DNA from 3 places in the Vibrio sp. 1580 genome. Region 1 is predicted to be linked to each of the others. Evidence: predicted binding sites of a transcription regulator. Region 1 holds the regulator's gene; each other region holds the start of a gene.
What was found. Region 1 encodes PurR, which represses purine synthesis genes. Its sites were predicted from a motif close to TNANGNAAACGTTTNCNTNA; they were not measured.
Positions count from the first base shown of each region.

Region 1 (3,718 bases):
CAATTATAGTTACTGCTATTCATTTTAATTGATTACACTTAGGGGATATCCCTAATTGACTTTGTGATGCATGACTTGAAGCATCATTCAGGAGCCCAAAATGCAAGAAGTGAAAGCTTTTAATGAAAAACGCGCTGAAATTTACTGGTGGTTTTCGAGCTTGTTCGCAAAAGAACTAACAGAGAAAGAATTGGAAGCCTATCACAGTGTTGAAATTCGCAGTTTTCTCGCAGGTTTAGGTGAAAATGAGTCGCTGAAACCAGCTGTTGATAGCCTAGTTGATGCATTGAATCGGTTACAAGATCGTGAAGATGCACAACTAGAGCTTGCAGCTGACTTTTGTGAACTGTTTTTGAAGACAGAAAAATACGGCGCTCTTCCTTACGCATCCATGTACATTGGTGAATCAGGTTTACTGAATGACAAGCCAGCTGAGGAAATGGAAAAGTTGATGGCTGAATTTGGCGTTCAAGTAGACGAAAACCTAAAGGAACCTGCGGATCACTTAGCCGTTGAGCTCGACTTTCTCGGGAACATGATTATCCGCTCAAACGAGCTTGAACAAGAAAAACACATGGAAGAAGCCTTCGTTAAACAAAACGACTTTATCCAGCAACAATTGATGTCTTGGTTACCTCAGTTTTCAGACAAATGTAAAAAATTCGACGAATTTGGATTTTACTCGAGTGTCGCGAAACTATTAGTTGCATTTTGTAAACTAGACAGCGCCTACCTTCTTGGTGAATAATTGCCGCCTATTTTTAGGGAGCCTGCCTATCGGGCTTCCTGTATGCCTGAAAGTGACCAATTGTAAGTAACTTGGGTATAATATTCGTTTGCCTTAACTTAGCGCAAAGACGCTTGGTTATTTAGCAGTCAAAATGTGACTTCAAATACACAAATCTCTTGCTGAAAACATTGCTAGTCAGTCCACATAGGGCTAAAATGTGAGCGCAAACGATTAAATATGATTTATATGTAAACCGCTGAAATATAGCGGTTTTTGTGTTTTCTTAACAGGTTGATGGCAATTTCTCATCAGATAGAAAAAAGATAAAATTCATCGACCGATGCTGCTACGTACCCTTTTGTCGCACTTGGATCAACCGCTGCCGAGACACTTAGCGCCAATTTTATATTGCTAGGTGTGAAACCATTAGAGCATCAGGTACATCCAATACGACATATTTCAGTAGCTCGATACAGGACACCATTTATGGCCACGATAAAAGACGTTGCTCGCTTAGCCGGCGTTTCCACTACGACAGTTTCGCACGTTATCAATAAAACGCGTTTCGTTGCAGAAGCAACGCAAGAAAAAGTAATGAAAGCCGTTGACGAGCTAAATTACGCGCCAAGTGCCGTTGCACGCAGCCTAAAATGCAACTCAACTCGTACGATTGGCATGTTAGTAACTCAATCAACTAACCTATTTTTCTCAGAAGTGATTGATGGCGTTGAGAGCTACTGTTACCGCCAAGGCTATACTCTGATTTTATGTAACACAGGCGGGATTTACGAAAAACAACGCGATTACATTCGTATGCTGGCTGAAAAGCGCGTTGATGGCATCCTAGTGATGTGTTCTGACTTAACCGAAGAACTAAAAGAGATGCTTGACCGTCATGCGGACATTCCTAAAGTGGTCATGGATTGGGGCCCAGAGAGCTCACAAGCAGACAAGATCATGGATAACTCAGAAGAAGGTGGCTACATTGCAACCAAACATCTGATTGACAATGGTCATACGGATATCGCTTGTCTAAGCGGTCATTTTGAAAAGCTTGCTTGCCAAGAGCGCATTGCAGGTTTCCGTCGCGCAATGAGCGAAGCAAACCTAGCTGTAAATGAAGACTGGATCCTTGAAGGTAACTTTGAATGTGATACGGCCGTATTAGTTGCAGATAAAATTACCGCAATGGACAAGCGCCCGACGGCGGTATTCTGTTTTAACGACACAATGGCTCTAGGCCTAATGAGCCGCTTGCAACAAAACGGGATCAAAATTCCTGAAGATATTTCAGTGATCGGCTACGACAACATCGAGCTTGCGGAATACTTCTCTCCACCGCTAACGACTATCCACCAACCTAAACGTCGTGTTGGTAAAAATGCATTCGAAATTCTACTTGAGCGTATCAAAGATAAAGAACACGAAAAACGAATTTTCGAAATGCAACCTGAGCTTGTTATTCGAAATACTGTGAAAAAAATGAACTAAATTTCACTGTATTTAACCGTGTTAAATAAGCGCTCTACAGGGGCGCTTATTTTTTTGGAAAAATTAAGCATTCTCTAATACTTCACACCACTCTAATAACAATTGACTAACGTTAACTCCCTGTTTTATATAAATGTAATATATATTAAGAACTCCTTTTCAAAGGCCAATTTGCACCTTTCCATATGCAAAATAGAGCATTCAATCTATCATTTTTATTGAACCGAAATCACACTTTTAACGCTAAACCGTGATGTTAATTCAATATAAGAAGTATGCTCATTGTGTCACGCACAGGGCAAACCATTCGAAAGAGTGGGACGCAAAGCCTCCGGCCTGAACCATATTACGATATGGAAGGTAGCGGGGTTACCGATGGCAAGTGTGTAAGCAATGACTTTACTCTGTAATGACATTGTTTTTACGCATGTTTGCTACTCTCTCGGACCTGACTTTTGGTGGCGTAATATTAATTACACCGAGATAACAAAACATGGATAAACCGATACTCAAAGACTCTATGAAGCTGTTTGAGGCACTTGGTAATATCAAGTCGCGCTCAATGTTTGGTGGCTTCGGACTATTCGCTGATGAAACAATGTTTGCACTAGTGGTAAACAATCAGCTTCATATCAGAGCAGACCAAAAAACTTCATCTGACTTCGAGAAACAAGGGCTAAAGCCTTACGTTTATAAAAAACGTGGCTTTCCAGTCGTTACAAAGTACTACGCTATTTCCAGCGATTTATGGGAATCAAGCGAACGCTTAATCGAAGTAGCGAATCAATCATTGAAAAAGGCAAAGCTTGAGAAAGAACAGCAAGCAAGTACAAAGCCTAACCGTTTGAAAGATTTGCCTAACTTACGACTGGCTACCGAGCGCATGCTAAAAAAAGCCGGCATCGAATCCGTAGAGAAGCTTGAAGAGGAAGGTGCGCTTAACGCCTATAAAGCGATAAGAGATACGCACTCTGCAACCGTCAACATTGAGTTGCTATGGGCACTAGAAGGTGCTATCAACGGCACTCATTGGAGTGTGGTACCTCAAGCTCGCCGAGATGAGTTGATGAACGGCCTCCAATAAAAGTCGGCCTAAAAACTATCTTGTAAAACCGCAGTCTAATCTGCGGTTTTTTTGTGAAATTTTTTCGGTTTTCCTACTGTCTTATTACATATATCCCAAATTGGAATCAAAATTATGAATAAGAAACTGATTTTAGGTCTCATCCTACTAGCGGCTATCGTCTTTTTAGGTATTAACTTTGGCCAGTATTTAACCTTAGAGAATGCAAAAGCCCAACAAGAAGCACTAACTACATACATCGATCAGAATTTTGTATTCTCGGCTGCGATTTACTTTTTTACCTACATTGCAATTACCGCTTTTTCTATCCCAGGAGCGGCAGTAGTCACCTTACTTGGTGCAGCCTTATTTGGTTTTTGGACAAGCTTGCTACTGGTTTCTTTCGCTAGCACTATGGGGGCAACACTGGCCTT
Region 1 is NZ_JAWOVT010000007.1:231,917-235,634, forward strand. Features, by position in the region: gene torD (molecular chaperone TorD) at 101-748, shown strand; gene purR (HTH-type transcriptional repressor PurR) at 1,217-2,221, shown strand; cyclic di-GMP riboswitch class I at 2,509-2,598, shown strand; gene R7093_RS13635 (TfoX/Sxy family DNA transformation protein) at 2,715-3,305, shown strand; gene R7093_RS13640 (TVP38/TMEM64 family protein) at 3,420-3,718, shown strand, end outside.

Region 2 (3,718 bases), on a different contig from region 1:
GAGCTAGAGAACTTTAAAGGCTCATGGGCTGGTGCGATGGGTCAATGCCAGTTTATGCCAAGCTCTTTCCTTCGTTTTGCTGCTGACGGCAACGGGGATGGTAAAAAAGACATATGGCAATCTGAAGCGGACGTGTTTGCATCAACCGCTAACTATTTGAGCAAGTCTGGTTGGGATGATAAATATACTTGGGGTCGCCAAGTTAAGGTTCCTAAAAATATTGATCGCAGTCTAGAAGGGCGCACGGCTGAAAAAGGCAAATACCTTCAAGAGTGGAGCCAATTAGGTATCACAAAATATGACGGTAGCCCGTTGCCAAAACTGGATGAAGACATCAAAGCATGGTTGATCATGCCGGACGACGAGAATGGTCGTACGTATCTGGTTTACAATAACTACAACGTATTGATGAAGTGGAACCGCTCTTACTACTTCGCACTTGCTGTGAGTCACTTGGCTGACCGCATTAAATACTGATCTGCCATCAAACAATTTGGCATTCAGTCTTCAATACAAGGGCTCTTCGGAGCCCTTTGTTTTTTCTATAACCAAATCGAGGTAAAGCGTGTTATCTGAACGTGCCGCACAAATGGTGATTTTCTCCGCTCTTCTTAAACACAAAAGCTTCACAGCTGCTGCAAAGAGCTTAGGCGTGTCGGTGTCTCATGTGAGCAAACAGTTGAGTCAGTTAGAAGCGTCTCTTGGTATCAAGCTTGTTCAACGCACTACGCGAAGCTTTACGCCGACTGAGGCAGGGAAAACCTTTTTTCATCACTGTGAGCAAGTGGTACAAGCGGTGAGCAGCGCCACATTAGAGATGGAAACCCAGCGGGATGAAGTAGCAGGTTTGGTACGTCTTGGGTTGTCGCAATCATTTGGTACCTTACACATTATTCCAGCGATTCAAGAGTTACGCGAACTGTATCCTCAACTTCAAGTGGAAGTACATCTGTTTGACTATAAGGTCGATATGTTAGCCGAAGGGCTCGATTTATGGGTAACCAACAACGAGCATTTGCCTGAAGGTTACATTGCGCAGCGTTTGACGGATTGCCAGTTTGTTGTTGCGGCATCGCCAGATTACTTATTGAAACATGACACGCCAGCAGAACCGGATGACCTATCTGCTCACAACTGCCTCATATACAGAAGCTGGGAGCGTGACTATACGGGGTGGGCGTTTACCAAAGATCAGCAAGAATTGAATGTAAAAGTCTCGGGTAACTATTCAGTGGATCTGGCAGAAGCCGTTCGGGATGCGGCTATTGCAGGTTGGGGTATTGCCTACCTTGCCACTTACTTGCTGGGGGATGAGTTTAGAACGGGTAAGTTAATACAGCTGTTACCTGACTGGAAAGCCAGCCAGTCGATGCCGTTTTATGCGGTATACCCAAGCCGCCAGCATATGCCAAAAAAAATATCCGCAGTGATTAACTTTATCAAACAGAAGATCGGCAACCCTTGTCATTGGGACCAACGTTTGGCGCCTTACATCTCTATTCCTAAATAACAGGATCAATGACGTTGTAGAACGACACATAAGGTGATTCACTTCACAAAAATTTTTCCTGAACCAGAAACATATTTTCCATATGGAAATAATTAAAATAAGCAAACGTTTATCTTTAATAAATTCAATTGGTTATTTTGTTGGTCAGTTATTGGTCGCTTAAACTTTTCACACTGTTAACATCCTCAACTTGCAGCATTTTGAGTCCGCTATACAATCCGGTGCCTTCCATATCCCCCTTCTGTCGGATTCATTTTATGAACTCAATTATTGGTATCGTAGCCATACTATTCCTAGCATGGCTACTTTCTACAAATAGAAAAAATATAAAGCTGAGAACAGTGTCGTTTGCGTTTGCTTTGCAGGTACTGTTTGCGTTGTTGGTTTTATATGTACCAGCAGGACGAGATGCGCTGAATTCAGTGAGCAGTGTTGTGTCGAATTTGATCAACTATGGTCAAGAGGGCATTGCGTTTTTATTCGGTAATTTGGCGACAGGGGGCTTCACCTTTGCGATCAATGTTCTGGGTATCATCGTTTTCTTCTCCTCTCTTATCTCAGGTCTTTATCACATTGGTGTGATGCCAAAAATCATTAACTTTATCGGTGGTGGTATTCAAAAGCTGCTGGGTATCGGTCGTGCTGAGTCTTTGTCTGCTACGGCGAATATCTTTGTTGGCACCATTGAAGCACCATTAATGGTAAAGCCTTACCTAAAACACATGACTGACTCGCAGTTCTTTGCAGTTATGACAGGTGGTTTAGCGTCAGTTGCTGGCGGAACGTTGGTTGGTTACGCATCACTGGGTGTCGACCTCAACTATCTTATTGCTGCTGCATTTATGTCTGCACCTGCCGGCTTGTTGATGGCAAAAATTTTAATGCCAGAAGATACGGATAAAGCAGCAGATATCGACATTAGCCAAGTTGAAATTCCACGTGCAACCAACGTAGTAGAAGCATTAGCCGATGGTGCCATGGCGGGAGTACGCATTGCTGTATCGGTCGGTGGTACGTTACTGGCATTTATCAGTGTCATTGCAATGCTAAACGGCATGTTAGGCTGGATAGGTGATCTTATTGGGACCCCCTTAAGTTTTGAGCTAATCCTAGGTTTTGTGTTTGCGCCAGTCGCTTGGTTGTTGGGTATACCATGGCAAGAAGCAACCACAGCAGGATCGCTGATTGGTAACAAGATTGTGGTGAATGAGTTCGTCGCTTTCATCCAGCTTGCAGAAGTGAAGTCTCAACTTAGTGAACACTCACAAGCAATCGTGACGTTTGCTTTGTGTGGCTTTGCAAATATCTCAAGCATGGCGATGCTGATTGGTGGGTTGGGCTCTTTGGTACCAGAAAAGCGTGCATTTGTTTCTAAGCATGGTTTCCGTGCGATTATCGCTGGTGTCATGGCGAACTTAATGAGCGCTTCGATTGCGGGCGTGATTTTAAGTCTGTAATTGAAATAGATATCAACAATTAGCAAAAAGGCTCCTTGCGGAGCCTTTTTCGTATCTGAAGTTTTACGTTATTTGTCTGTGTGGAACTGTTCGCAAGCGAGCATCGTGTTCTCAATTAAACTTGCGACGGTCATTGGGCCAACGCCACCAGGAACAGGAGTAATAAAGCTCGCACTTTCACGTGCTTTGTCGTATTCCACGTCGCCAACTAGTTTGCCTGAGTCAAGACGGTTAATACCGACATCGACCACCACTGCGCCTTTTTTAATCCACTCACCAGGGATGAAGTTAGGCTTACCAACCGCAACCACGACAACGTCAGCTTGACGCACATGACTCTCTAGGTCTTTGGTAAAACGGTGACATGTTGTTGTTGTGCAGCCCGCAAGCAGCAGCTCAAGTGTCATTGGACGACCAACAATGTTTGATGCGCCAACCACAACCGCATGTTTACCACGTAGCTCAATGTTGTAACGGTCGAGTAGGGTAATGATGCCCTTTGGCGTGCAAGAGCGAAGCTTTGGAATACGTTGCGCAAGACGGCCAACGTTATAAGGGTGGAAGCCATCCACGTCCTTCTCTGGGTGAATGCGCTCTAAAACATGTGTTGTGTTTATACCTGCAGGAAGGGGTAATTGCACTAGAATGCCGTCAATTTCATCATCATTGTTTAATTCATCAATCAGCGCTAGTAACTCTTCTTCTGAGCTAGACGCAGGAAGGTCAAAAGACTTAGAAACAAACCCAACTT
Region 2 is NZ_JAWOVT010000012.1:100,459-104,176, forward strand. Features, by position in the region: gene R7093_RS18420 (lytic transglycosylase domain-containing protein) at 1-477, shown strand, start outside; gene R7093_RS18425 (LysR family transcriptional regulator) at 566-1,510, shown strand; gene R7093_RS18430 (NupC/NupG family nucleoside CNT transporter) at 1,768-2,967, shown strand; gene folD (bifunctional methylenetetrahydrofolate dehydrogenase/methenyltetrahydrofolate cyclohydrolase FolD) at 3,036-3,718, opposite strand, start outside.
Region 2: a site for PurR is predicted at 1,608-1,627, ahead of R7093_RS18430 (NupC/NupG family nucleoside CNT transporter). Genes of this name have one in related genera too.

Region 3 (3,718 bases), on a different contig from region 1:
GCGCCATGTGCTCATGTTTGGAGTTACACGTAGAGACGCCATTTGCTCAACAGGTTGGTGAGTTGGGCCATCTTCGCCAAGACCGATCGAATCATGCGTGTAAACTTGGATGTTCTGAATTTTCATCAGCGCAGCCATACGCATTGCGTTACGAGCGTATTCCATGAACATTAGGAATGTTGCGCCGTAAGGAACGAAACCACCGTGCAATGCGATACCGTTGATGATAGCAGTCATACCGAATTCGCGTACACCGTAGTGGATGTAGTTGCCAGAGAAGTCCTCCGTTTCTAGAGACTTAGAACCAGACCACATGGTCAGGTTAGAAGGCGCTAGGTCAGCAGAACCACCCATAAACTCAGGAAGCATTTGACCAAACGCTTCTAGTGCATTTTGCGATGCTTTACGTGATGCAATGTTCGCTGGGTTTGCTTGAAGATCGGCAATGATTTGGTTCGCTTTTTCTTCCCATTGTGCAGGAAGTTCGCCGTTTAGACGACGTTTAAGCTCTGCCGCTTCAGCAGGGTAAGCTGCAGCGTATGCTTCGAATTTTTCATTCCAAGCTGCTTCTTTCGCGGCGCCCGCTTCTTTTGCATCCCACTCAGCGTAAACATCTGCCGGGATCTCAAATGGGCCGTACTCCCAACCTAGGTATTCGCGAGCCGCTTGGATTTCATCGTGACCTAGTGGTGCACCGTGACAGTCGTGCGAACCAGACTTGTTAGGAGAACCGAAACCGATAATTGTTTTGGTACAGATAAGCGTAGGACGTGGGTCCGCTTTTGCTGCTTCAATTGCTGCGTTGATCGCGTCTGAGTCGTGACCATCGACTGCTGGGATTACATGCCAGCCGTACGCTTCAAAACGCTTAGGTGTATCGTCAGAGAACCAACCATCAACGTGACCGTCGATAGAGATGCCGTTGTCATCCCAGAATGCAATCAGCTTGCCTAGACCAAGAGTACCTGCAAGAGAGCATGCTTCATGCGAGATGCCTTCCATTAGACAGCCGTCACCCATGAACACATACGTAAAGTGGTCAACGATATCGTGACCTTCTTTGTTGAACTGTGCCGCTAGTGCTTTCTCTGCGATCGCCATACCAACAGCGTTAGTGATGCCTTGACCTAGAGGACCCGTTGTTGTCTCGATACCAGGCGCGTAGCCGTACTCTGGGTGACCTGGGGTTTTTGAGTGCAATTGACGGAAGTTTTTCAGATCGTCAATAGATAGCTCGTAACCGCTTAAGTGCAGTAGAGAGTAAATAAGCATTGACCCATGACCGTTTGACAGCACAAAGCGATCGCGGTCGGCCCACTCTGGGTTTGAAGGGTTATGGTTTAGGTGAGAGCGCCAAAGAACTTCAGCGATATCAGCCATACCCATTGGTGCGCCTGGGTGGCCTGAGTTAGCTTGTTGAACACCATCCATGCTTAGAGCACGAATTGCATTGGCAAGATGTTTACGAGACGACATGTCTGCTCCTGAGTACATTAAGCGAAACGAAAAGTAGGTCATAATTCTCTCAAAGCCCTGTTGGGTGTGCAAACGTTTTCCAGTCCAAAACCTCACAAATATTGCACCTTTCGCGCCAAATCGTTCGAAGTTCTTAAAATTATCAATAAATCAGGCAAACGTTTGGTTATAACAAAAACCAAAAAAGAGCTTGTAATTCGAGCAATCAAATTTAGAATAGACGTCTAGATGTAGATACACCTACAAAAATTAGTATTAATTTGCGCTGGAGAGTTTATCATTCCCCAGTTTTAAACCAGATATAGTGGAGCTAACATGGCTAAGCACCTGTTTACTTCTGAGTCAGTATCAGAAGGTCATCCAGATAAAATTGCAGACCAGATTTCTGATGCGGTTCTTGACGCGATTCTAGAGCAAGATCCAAAGGCTCGTGTTGCATGTGAGACTTACGTTAAAACCGGTATGGTAATGGTGGGTGGTGAAATCACGACTTCAGCATGGGTAGACATCGAAGAGTTAACTCGTGAAACCGTTCGTGAAATCGGCTACGTACATTCAGATATGGGCTTTGACGCAGATTCTTGTGCGGTACTAAACACAATCGGTAAACAGTCGCCAGATATCAACCAAGGTGTTGATAAAGCTGACCCTAAAGAACAAGGTGCAGGCGACCAAGGCATCATGTTTGGTTACGCTTGTAACGAAACTGAAGTACTAATGCCAGCGCCAATTACTTACTCTCACCGTCTTGTTCAAAAGCAAGCAGAAGTTCGTAAAAACGGCACACTACCTTGGTTGCGTCCTGATGCAAAATCTCAGGTAACATTCCAATACGATCAAGGTAACATCGTTGGTATCGACGCGGTTGTTCTTTCAACTCAACACTGTGATTCAATCTCAACTTCAGACCTGCGTGAAGCGGTAATGGAAGAGATCATTAAGCCAGTGCTACCTTCTGAGTGGATCAACAAAGAAACAAACTTCTTCATTAATCCAACCGGTCGCTTCGTAATCGGTGGTCCTATGGGTGACTGTGGTCTAACTGGTCGTAAGATCATCGTAGATACCTACGGCGGCGCAGCTCGTCACGGTGGCGGTGCGTTTTCTGGTAAAGATCCATCAAAAGTTGACCGTAGTGCAGCATACGCAGCACGCTACGTAGCGAAAAACATCGTAGCCGCAGGCATGGCTGACCGTTGTGAGATCCAACTTTCTTACGCAATCGGTGTTGCTGATCCAACGTCTATCATGGTGGAAACGTTCGGTACTGAGAAAGTATCTCACGACATCATCATTGAAGCGGTTCGTCAATTCTTCGACCTACGTCCATACGGTCTACAAGAAATGCTTAACCTTCTTCAACCTATCTACAAAAAGACAGCGGCTTACGGTCACTTCGGTCGTGAAGAATTCCCGTGGGAAGCGACAGACAAAGCTGCACTTCTACGCGATTTCGCTGGCATCAAATAATCAAGCCAAGCAAGAATCAATCAAGCCCTCGCCTATGGTGGGGGCTTTTTATTTTCAGCAACTTTTATCTAGCCATTTCGGCTCATACCGCCCTGCCCCACAAAGCAGTCCTGTTTCTCCCTCATTTTTATACCGAATAAATTTTAAGCAATTATTTGTAAATTATCCCATCTCCGCCAATAGTTAAAATATTGTTAACTCCAATTTAAATAGAGACGTCGGATGCTGGCGACTGTGGAAGCAACACTTAAGTAAAGACATGAGTCAGGCATCTTTATGGCCGATACCAAACTAAGCCAATGCTCAGATGTAAACTTGAAAAAGTCGCTTCAAGTTTGACTGAACAAAAACCGCTGTCAGTTGGTATAAGCTGATAATGTGGGAATAAATCAAGGAGGAGTTATGCCTCGAACTGTTAATCCATCGGACTTCCACAACAAGCGAAAGGAAGTGCCAGACAACGAATACGCCAGAACCATACCGTGCAATACGGTCAATCTTTCTGCACCTTTTCATTGGCTCGCATTAGGTCTGCATGATTTCGTGCGAATGCCGCTTATTAGTGCTTTCTATGGCATCTGTTTTATGGCAGCAGCCATAGGCATTGTTTTGCTCGTACAGTGGCAAGGCACACACTTGGTCGTCATGCCCAGTTTGATTGTTTACATGTTAATCGGTCCGTTTCTCGCGCTCGGCTTGTATGATGCCAGTTGGGAGAGAGAGCGCGGACACAAAGCAAGCTTGTTCCATTCAATGAAAGCGATCGGTCGTA
Region 3 is NZ_JAWOVT010000005.1:21,003-24,720, reverse strand. Features, by position in the region: gene tkt (transketolase) at 1-1,476, opposite strand, end outside; gene metK (methionine adenosyltransferase) at 1,792-2,946, shown strand; gene R7093_RS09405 (DUF2189 domain-containing protein) at 3,349-3,718, shown strand, end outside.
Region 3: a site for PurR is predicted at 1,627-1,646, ahead of metK (methionine adenosyltransferase). Genes of this name have one in related genera too.